Regions from separate parts of the Cupriavidus phytohabitans genome, predicted to be linked through region 2. Evidence: predicted binding sites of a transcription regulator. Region 2 holds the regulator's gene; the other holds the start of a gene.
What was found. Region 2 encodes NrdR, which represses ribonucleotide reductase genes. Its sites were predicted from a motif close to CACNANATNTNGTG; they were not measured.

Region 1 (4,483 bases), on a different contig from region 2:
CAGCCCGCCGCACCGTCCACCGCCCAGCCCGAGCCCGCCGGTGATGCCACCGAGCGCGCCTGCCGCGGCATCGTCTTCCCGATCGACCTGCCGGCCCGGCTCGAAGCCGTCGAGCGCGAGCTGATCCTGCAGGCGCTGGCGCAGACCAATTTCAACCGCACCGCCGCCGCGCCGCTGCTGGGCCTGAACCTGCGCCAACTGCGCTACCGCATCCAGCAGCTGGGCATCCGCGAAGCCATGGACGCCGCCGACCGCGGCGTGGCCGAGAACGCCGGCGACGGCACGGGCGAGGGCACGCCATGACCACGCCCAGTCAGCCCAACCTGCCCGCGTCCGCGCAGGCTTTCCTGCCCGACGCCGGCGGCTGGGTGCCCGCCGCCCGCCGCGTGCCGTCGCCCAATTTCGACCAGCGCCCGCCGGGCATGCCGGTGGACCTGGTGGTGCTGCACAACATCAGCCTGCCGCCCGGCCAGTTCGGCAGCGGCGACATCGAGGCGTTCTTCCAGAACCGGCTCGACCCGGACAAGCATCCGTTCTTCGCCACCATCCATCAGGTCCAGGTGTCCGCGCACTTCCTGGTGACGAGGCAGGGCGAGCTGGTGCAGTTCGTGCCGTGCACGCAGCGGGCCTGGCATGCCGGCCAGTCGGACTTCTTTGGCCGCACGCGCTGCAACGACTTCTCGATCGGCATCGAGATCGAGGGTTGCGACGACCTGCCGTTCACCTCCGCCCAATACGACACCGTGGCCGCGCTAGTGCCGGCCCTGATGGCGGCCTACCCGGTACGGGCGATCGCCGGCCACAGCGACATTGCTCCGGGACGCAAGACCGATCCTGGCCCGCATTTCGACTGGGACCGCTTCGCCGCCAGTGCAGCCGTGCCGCAAGGCATGTTGCCCTATCGGCACCCCTGCGCGTGATCCGTTCGTAACGTCATTCCCTGCGGTCGTGCGCCCAGTCGTGCGCCCCATTCCGGCGCACATGCCCCAAGCAGATTAGGGGCTATCGCATGCTCGCAACAATCAAAAAAATTTTTGTGAAATGTGCAGTTGCGAATGGTTTCTCTGAAACCCTTGTGTGCACTAGGCTCCCGGGCATGTGGCGCTGCCGCACCCGCCAGCTTCGCCCGGAAACGACCCCGAAATAGCGGTTGTCAAGACTGGTCATTCGGATTCGTTTCACTATACTTAGCCCAGTTTTCAGCAGCACCCACTATATCTAGTAGTCAAACCGGGGAGCTGGCCCAAGTGTGAGGTGGCGGTTGTGCAGTGAGTGCAACCCGTCAGGAAACCTCCGCAAGGCTGGCGAATCACAAAGAGTCCCTGGCGAAATGTTCACGCAGAGGCAGTTTGTCCGTGCGCGGTCACACCGAAACGGATCCTTCTTTCCGCCGCATTTCGCCAGGGACTCTTTTGTCTCTTATATCCAGGCTAAAAACAGGACTTCACATGCAAACGGCCCAGAACGAACTCACCACGGGTAGCGCCGCCGCAGGCGTTGCCAACCAGGCACCGAACGCACAGCAGACCTCCAGCGCCGCTTCCACCAACTACCCGGATCACAAGATCATCCGTCGTAATGGCGCCGTGGTGGCGTTCGAGCCGTCCAAGATCGCCGTGGCCATGACCAAGGCCTTTCTCGCCGTCAACGGCGGGCAGGGCGCCGCATCCGCGCGCGTGCGCGAGATCGTCGAGCAGCTGACCGACAACGTCGTGCGCGCACTGGTGCGCAGCCGCCCGAGCGGCGGCGCCATCCACATCGAAGACGTGCAGGACCACGTGGAACTGGCGCTGATGCGCTCGGGCGAGCATGAAGTGGCCCGCGCCTACGTGCTCTACCGCGAAAAGCGCAAGGCCGAGCGCGCCAGCGCCAGCGCCGAGGCCGTGGCCCGCGTGCAGGAAGCCGGTGTCAACATCAACGTGACCGATGCCGGCGTGAGCAAGCCGCTCGACATCGTCGCGCTGCACGCCCTGCTCGACAACGCCTGCGCCGGCCTGGGCAAGGCCGTCAGCGCCGAGCCGATCCTCAAGGAAACGCTCAAGAACCTGTACGAAGGCGTGCCGATGACGCAGGTGTACGACTCCGCCATCCTGGCCGCGCGTACCCTGATCGAAAAGGACCCGGACTACAGCCAGGTCACCGCCCGTATCCTGCTGCACACCATCCGCAAGGAAATCCTGGGCGCCGAAGTGACGCAGGCCGAAATGACCACGCGTTACGCCGAGTACTTCCCGAAATTCATCGCGCGCGGCATCAAGGCCGAGCTGCTGGACGAGAAGCTGGCCACCTTCGACCTGGCCCGCCTGGGCGCCGCGCTGGACGCCGGCCGCGACTTCCAGTTCAACTACCTGGGCCTGCAGACGCTGTATGACCGCTACTTCCTGCACATCGACGAGACCCGCATCGAGATGCCGCAGGCATTCTTCATGCGCGTCGCCATGGGCCTGGCCCTCAACGAAACCGATCGCGAAGCGCGCGCCATCGAGTTCTACCAGCTGCTGTCGTCGTTCGACTTCATGTCGTCCACGCCGACCCTGTTCAACTCGGGCACCCAGCGCTCGCAGCTGTCGTCGTGCTACCTGACCACCGTCTCGGACGACCTGGAAGGCATCTACGAAGCGCTCAAGGAAAACGCGCTGCTGTCCAAGTTTGCCGGCGGCCTGGGCAATGACTGGACCAACGTGCGCGCGCTCGGCTCGCACATCAAGGGCACCAACGGCAAGTCGCAAGGCGTCGTGCCCTTCCTCAAGGTGGTAAACGACACCGCCGTGGCAGTGAACCAGGGCGGCAAGCGCAAGGGCGCCGTCTGCGCTTACCTGGAAACGTGGCACCTGGATATCGAAGAATTCCTGGAGCTGCGCAAGAACACCGGCGACGACCGCCGCCGTACCCACGACATGAACACGGCCAACTGGATTCCGGACCTGTTCATGAAGCGCGTGATGGAAAACGGCGAATGGACGCTGTTCTCGCCGTCCACCTGCCCGGACCTGCACGACAAGGTCGGCAAGGCGTTCGAGCAGGCCTACCTCGGCTACGAAGCCAAGGCCGCCAGCGGCGAACTGAAGCTGTTCAAGAAGGTTCCGGCCATGCAGCTCTGGCGCAAGATGCTGGGCATGCTGTTCGAAACCGGCCACCCGTGGATCACCTTCAAGGATCCGTGCAACATCCGCAGCCCGCAGCAGCACGTCGGCGTCGTCCACAGCTCCAACCTGTGCACGGAAATCACGCTGAACACCAATGACAGCGAGATCGCCGTCTGCAACCTGGGCTCGGTCAACCTGGTCGCCCACCTGGCCAAGCAGGCCGATGGCTCGTACGTGCTCGACCACGCCAAGTTGCAGAAGACCATCCGCACCGCCATGCGGATGCTCGACAACGTCATCGACATCAACTACTACGCTGTCGAAAAGGCCCGCAACTCCAACCTACGCCACCGTCCGGTCGGCATGGGCATCATGGGCTTCCAGGACTGCCTGCACGTGCTGCGCACGCCGTACGCCAGCGACGCCGCGGTGAAGTTCGCCGACAGCTCGATGGAAGCCGTGTGCTACTACGCCTACCAGGCCTCCACCGAGCTGGCCGAAGAGCGTGGCCGCTACGAGACCTACACCGGCTCGCTGTGGGACCGCGGCATCCTGCCGCAGGACTCGCTCAAGCTGCTGGCCGAAGAGCGCGGCGGCTACCTGGACGTGGACCTGTCGAGCAGCATGGACTGGGACAGCCTGCGCGCCCGCATCAAGCAGCACGGCATGCGCAACTCGAACTGCATCGCGATCGCGCCGACCGCCACGATCTCGAACATCATCGGCGTGTCCGCGTGCATCGAGCCGACGTTCCAGAACCTGTACGTCAAGTCGAACCTGTCGGGCGAGTTCACCGTGGTCAATGACTACCTGGTGCGCGACCTGAAGGAACGCGGCCTGTGGGACGAAGTGATGGTCGCCGACCTGAAGTACTTCGACGGCTCGCTGTCGCGCATCGACCGCATTCCGCAAGACCTGCGCGACATCTACGCCACCGCGTTCGAAGTCGAGCCGACCTGGCTGGTCGAAGCCGCCAGCCGCCGCCAGAAGTGGATCGACCAGGCCCAGTCCCTGAACATCTACATGGCCGGCGCCTCGGGCAAGAAGCTGGACGACACCTACAAGCTGGCCTGGCTGCGCGGCCTGAAGACCACGTACTACCTGCGCACCATGGCTGCCACGCACGTGGAGAAGTCCACCGTGTCGCGCGGCTCGCTGAACGCGGTGTCGTCGGGTAGCGACAGCGGCTCCGCCATGGACGCCGCTGCCGCATCGGCCCCGGCCATGCCGGAAGCCGAAGGCGCGGTCTGCACGATGCGCCCGGGCGACCCTGGCTTTGAAGAGTGCGAAGCCTGCCAATAAGGCAAAAAACACTAGAAAGCAAAAAACCACCCCCTGTTTGCTCCCCTCTCCCGCATGCGGGAGAGGGGCGGGGGTGAGGGCCGGCGCATCAACGA
Region 2 (4,483 bases):
GCCAGGTGCTTGCGGAAGATATAGGTCCACGAAAACAGCGACATGACGAGCAACAGCGCCATGACGGCCTGTGCCAGCAGGCTGGCGTGGAGCACCAGCGTTACGATCGACATGTCTTGCGTGACGGTCACGGGATTCATCGGGCGGACTTGATGGTAGCTAGGACGGGGGCGGGGATCGGGGCGGGACGGAAAGTGCTTCGATCGACACATCCGACGCGGATGGCGCCGGATGCAAGCATCAACTCGTCACGCCAGGCTTCCTGCGTGAACTGGACCGAGGCCGGGCCGACCCGGTCGATGCGCGTTCGGATCTCGAGCTGGTCATCGAGGCGGGCGGGCGCATTGTAGTCCACCGCCGTGCTACGGACGATGAAGACCACGCCGGCCTCGTCGGCCAGCGCCTGCTGCTCGATACCGAGCGAACGCAGCCACTCGGTGCGGGCCCGTTCGAAGAACTTGAGGTAGTTGGCGTAGAACACTACGCCACCCGCGTCGGTGTCTTCCCAGTACACCCGCAGGGTCCAGACAAAGTTTGTCATGGCCGCGATTGTAACGGAGAGCGAACGCGGTTTCGTGTAAACCCGCGGTACGAGTTTGCAACAGCAAGTTGCTGGCCAGCCCTTGACCAGCCTTGGCTGGCGGGTTGACGGCTTGCGGCGGGCGCACTCTACGCGCTACACTGCGCGCAACCATTCCACCTTGCGCGACTGGCGAAGTCAGTGGGCACTACCACGAGGAAGCGCAAGTTCTCTGGCGTGTCGTTTCACACGCCTGCCGCTCGCCTGGGCAGCGAATGGGAAGCAGGGTGCGCCCTGCGCCGACGGCTGCAAAGTGCCGCCAGCGCCGGTCGCCGCTAGCCTTCCCCGCGCGCCCTAACCGATGCTCCCGATGCTTGAATCGGATTCCCTTTTTTCAGACGAGTCTCGCCATGTTCGAACGCAGCCGTTTCACGATCGACCAGATCGACCCTGAGGTCTTTGCCGCCATCCAGAAGGAAAACCAGCGGCAGGAAGACCACATCGAGCTGATCGCCTCCGAAAACTACACCTCGCCGGCCGTGATGGCCGCGCAGGGTTCGCAACTGACCAACAAGTACGCCGAGGGCTATCCCGGCAAGCGCTACTACGGTGGCTGCGAGTTTGTCGACATGGTCGAGCAGCTCGCCATCGACCGCGTCAAGCAGCTGTTCGGCGCCGAAGCCGCCAACGTGCAGCCCAATTCGGGTTCGCAGGCCAACCAGGGCGTGTACTTCGCCGTGCTCAAGCCGGGCGACACCATCATGGGCATGAGCCTGGCCGAAGGCGGCCACCTGACCCACGGCATGGCGCTGAACATGAGCGGCAAGTGGTTCAACGTGGTCAGCTATGGCCTGAACGCGCAGGAAGACATCGACTACGACGCGCTGGAAAAGCTGGCGCAAGAGAAAAAGCCCAAGCTGATCATCGCCGGCGCCTCGGCCTTCGCGCTGCGCATCGACTTCGAGCGCATCAGCCGCGTCGCCAAGTCGATCGGTGCCTATTTCATGGTCGACATGGCCCACTACGCCGGCCTGATCGCCGCTGGTGTCTACCCGAACCCGGTGCCGCACGCCGACTTTGTCACCACCACCACGCACAAGAGCCTGCGCGGCCCGCGCGGCGGCGTGATCCTGATGAAGGCCGAGCATGAGAAGGCCATCAACTCGGCGATCTTCCCTGGCATCCAGGGCGGCCCGCTGATGCACGTGATCGCCGGCAAGGCGGTGGCGTTCAAGGAAGCGCTGACGCCCGAGTTCAAGGAATACCAGCAGCAAGTGGTGAAGAACGCCGCCGTACTGGCCGAGACCCTGATCGCGCGCGGCCTGCGCATCGTCTCGGGCCGCACCGAAAGCCACGTGATGCTGGTCGACCTGCGCGCCAAGAACATCACCGGCAAGGACGCCGAGCGCATCCTGGGCGAGGCGCACATCACCGTCAACAAGAACGCCATCCCGAACGATCCGGAAAAGCCGTTCGTGACCTCGGGCATCCGCCTGGGCTCGCCGGCCATGACCACCCGCGGCTTCAAGGAAGAAGAAGCGCGCATCGTCGGCAACCTGATCGCCGACGTGCTGGAGAACCCGCACGACGCCGCCAACATCGCCAGCGTGCGCGAGCAGGTGGCTGCCCTGACCAAGCGTTTCCCGGTCTACGGCTGATGCTTCCAGGCCACCCGCGAGGGTGGCCGGCAGCCCCGCAAGCCGCGCCCTGTCACATGACACAGGCGGTCCGGCTTGCGGGCCTCGCCAACCCGCCCCGCCTCCGCGGAACACCCACGCGGAACAGGCGGCGGAATTCAACTGAAGGTGGTCAGGCATGAAATGCCCCTTTTGCGGTCATTCCAATACCCAGGTGCTCGACACGCGCATGTCGGAAGACGGCGATGCCGTACGCCGGCGCCGCCGCTGCGAGTCCTGCGACCGCCGCTTCACCACCTATGAGCGGATCGAGCTGTTCTTCCCCGCCATCGTCAAGAAAAACGGTTCGCGCGTCGACTACGCGCGCGCCAAGCTGAAGGATTCGATGCGCCTGGCGTTGCGCAAGCGTCCGGTCTCGGCTGAAGCCATCGATGAAGCCATCACCCGCATCGAGGAAAGACTGCTGTCGCTGGGCGAGAAAGAAATCGCCAGCAGCCAGGTCGGCGAGTTGGTGATGCGCGAGCTGCGCAAGCTCGACAAGATCGCCTATATCCGCTTTGCGTCGGTGTACCGGAGTTTCGAGGATGTGTCGGAATTCCGCGACGTACTGGACGAGTTCGCGGCGTCCACCCCTCGGAAGGGGTAGCAAAAGTAACGAATTACTAGTTGTTTAATCCCCGTTGCATTCCATTCGAGCCCGTGCAAAGACACAAAAAGGGCCGGAATGCAGGCTGAAATAAGCAGTCCGAAATAACAAGATAACGAAGTCGGAACGCCTTTTTCGTATGTCGGCGCGTCCACGGTCGACAAGAACTACCTGAACCAGTTTGGCCGCTCCGGCGTGTACAAGTCGCTCGACCCGGTCAGCGAGCTGTACTACGAAAGCATCCGCTACCTGCAAGGCCAGCAGCCGACGCCGGAAGCGATTTCGAGCTATGCGTCCTACAAGGACGGCTTCCCGGTCTACACGCAGTGGACCGACTCTTGCCAGTCGGCTATACGCGCACGCTGGCGGATGTCATGCAATCCGCGCAGTTGCTGCTGACGCTGGGCAACGGCAACCAGCGGCTGGTCGACATCAGCCAGCTCGGCCGGGTGCGTGTCCGCCGGCCGCAGGCGACGCAGACGACAGCGTGCCAGTGAGGCGAGTTGCAGCCAGCCCTCGCCGGCGCTGAACCGACACAACATTCCGCAGATTCTTCACGCTCGGAAACGTAGCCGCGCACGTCCGGCAGCTATCTTGGGGGTCCCTGCCAGCCACGGTGACTCCCCATGCCGCATCTGCATCGCTACCGTACGTCCACGCCACAGCTCGCCAGTACCCGCCGTGGACCAGATGGCTTCACGCTGCACGATTCGCTTTGCGCGTTGTTCGTCCTGGGCACAGGGCTGCTGCCTTTGATGGGCCTCGCGCCCCAGGCAATGGGCCATCTGCGCGAGCAGGAAACCATCAACCGGTCAGCGCGCCTTGCGCTTGAGTTCGCCGAGACCGACGCTGCCGTGGCGATACCTGACCGGTGCGCCGGAACGCCGACGCTGCGCCTTTGCGCGGAAGCTGACAAGCTGGTTACCGCAACATGGAGCGGCGGCACGGATGGCCTGTCAGGCATGGCATTGTGGGTGCGGCCTTGAGACTTCGCACCATGCCGGGATACACGCTGGTGGAGCTGTTGGTCGGCATGACGCTCGGACTGGTCATTGCCGCAGCCGCGGTATCGACATTCCTCGCGGCACAGGCGGCATACCTCGTGATCGCCGACCGCATCCTGCTCGAAGAGCGCGGCCAGCGCGCGCTGGCCGTCATCACGCTGTTGCTGCGGCAGGCCGGCTGGCGGATGGCACCGGCGGGCGCGGCGACCGCCGCAGTGACGGCATTCCCTGCCGTCAGCGGTGCCGACAATTGCGGCCAGCCAGCCATCGGTCCCCTGCCGTCCTGCGCCAGGGCCGGGGTCGGACGCAGCGATGCGCTGCTGGTGCGTTTCGACGGCAGCGGACTGCCGGGAGCGCTGGCGCAACCGGACCAGACCATGACCGACTGCAGCGGCTATGGCGTCGCCGCGCAACAGGCCGGTCCCTACGGGACGCCTGACTACGTCGCGGCCAACCTGATCTACGTCGCAGCCGGCAGCGACGGCGTGCCGCAGCTGCTGTGCCGCTACCCGACCCGCCGCCAGGGAACGATCGATGGCACCGGCTGGACTTCCGGCGCGCTGGTCCGCGGCGTCGAGTCGCTGCAGTTCCGCTACGGCCTGGACACCGACGGCGACGGCGTGGCCGACCGCTATGAACCGGCCGCCACGATCCAGGCGCAGGGCGCAGCGGCATG

Region 1: the regulator NrdR is predicted to act here: its motif matches at 1,211-1,224, upstream of J8I34_RS22465 (ribonucleoside-diphosphate reductase subunit alpha).

What each region holds. Positions count from the first base shown of each region.
Region 1 is NZ_JAGIQB010000035.1:5,380-9,862, reverse strand. It holds gene J8I34_RS22475 (sigma-54-dependent transcriptional regulator) at 1-303, shown strand, start outside; gene ampD (1,6-anhydro-N-acetylmuramyl-L-alanine amidase AmpD) at 300-920, shown strand; gene J8I34_RS22465 (ribonucleoside-diphosphate reductase subunit alpha) at 1,449-4,388, shown strand.
Region 2 is NZ_JAGIQB010000005.1:36,063-40,545, reverse strand. It holds gene tolQ (protein TolQ) at 1-140, opposite strand, end outside; gene ybgC (tol-pal system-associated acyl-CoA thioesterase) at 137-541, opposite strand; ZMP/ZTP riboswitch at 696-797, shown strand; gene glyA (serine hydroxymethyltransferase) at 931-2,178, shown strand; gene nrdR (transcriptional regulator NrdR) at 2,336-2,803, shown strand; gene J8I34_RS04795 (hypothetical protein) at 3,142-3,300, shown strand; gene J8I34_RS04790 (type IV pilus modification PilV family protein) at 3,430-3,789, shown strand; gene J8I34_RS04785 (PilW family protein) at 3,786-4,483, shown strand, end outside.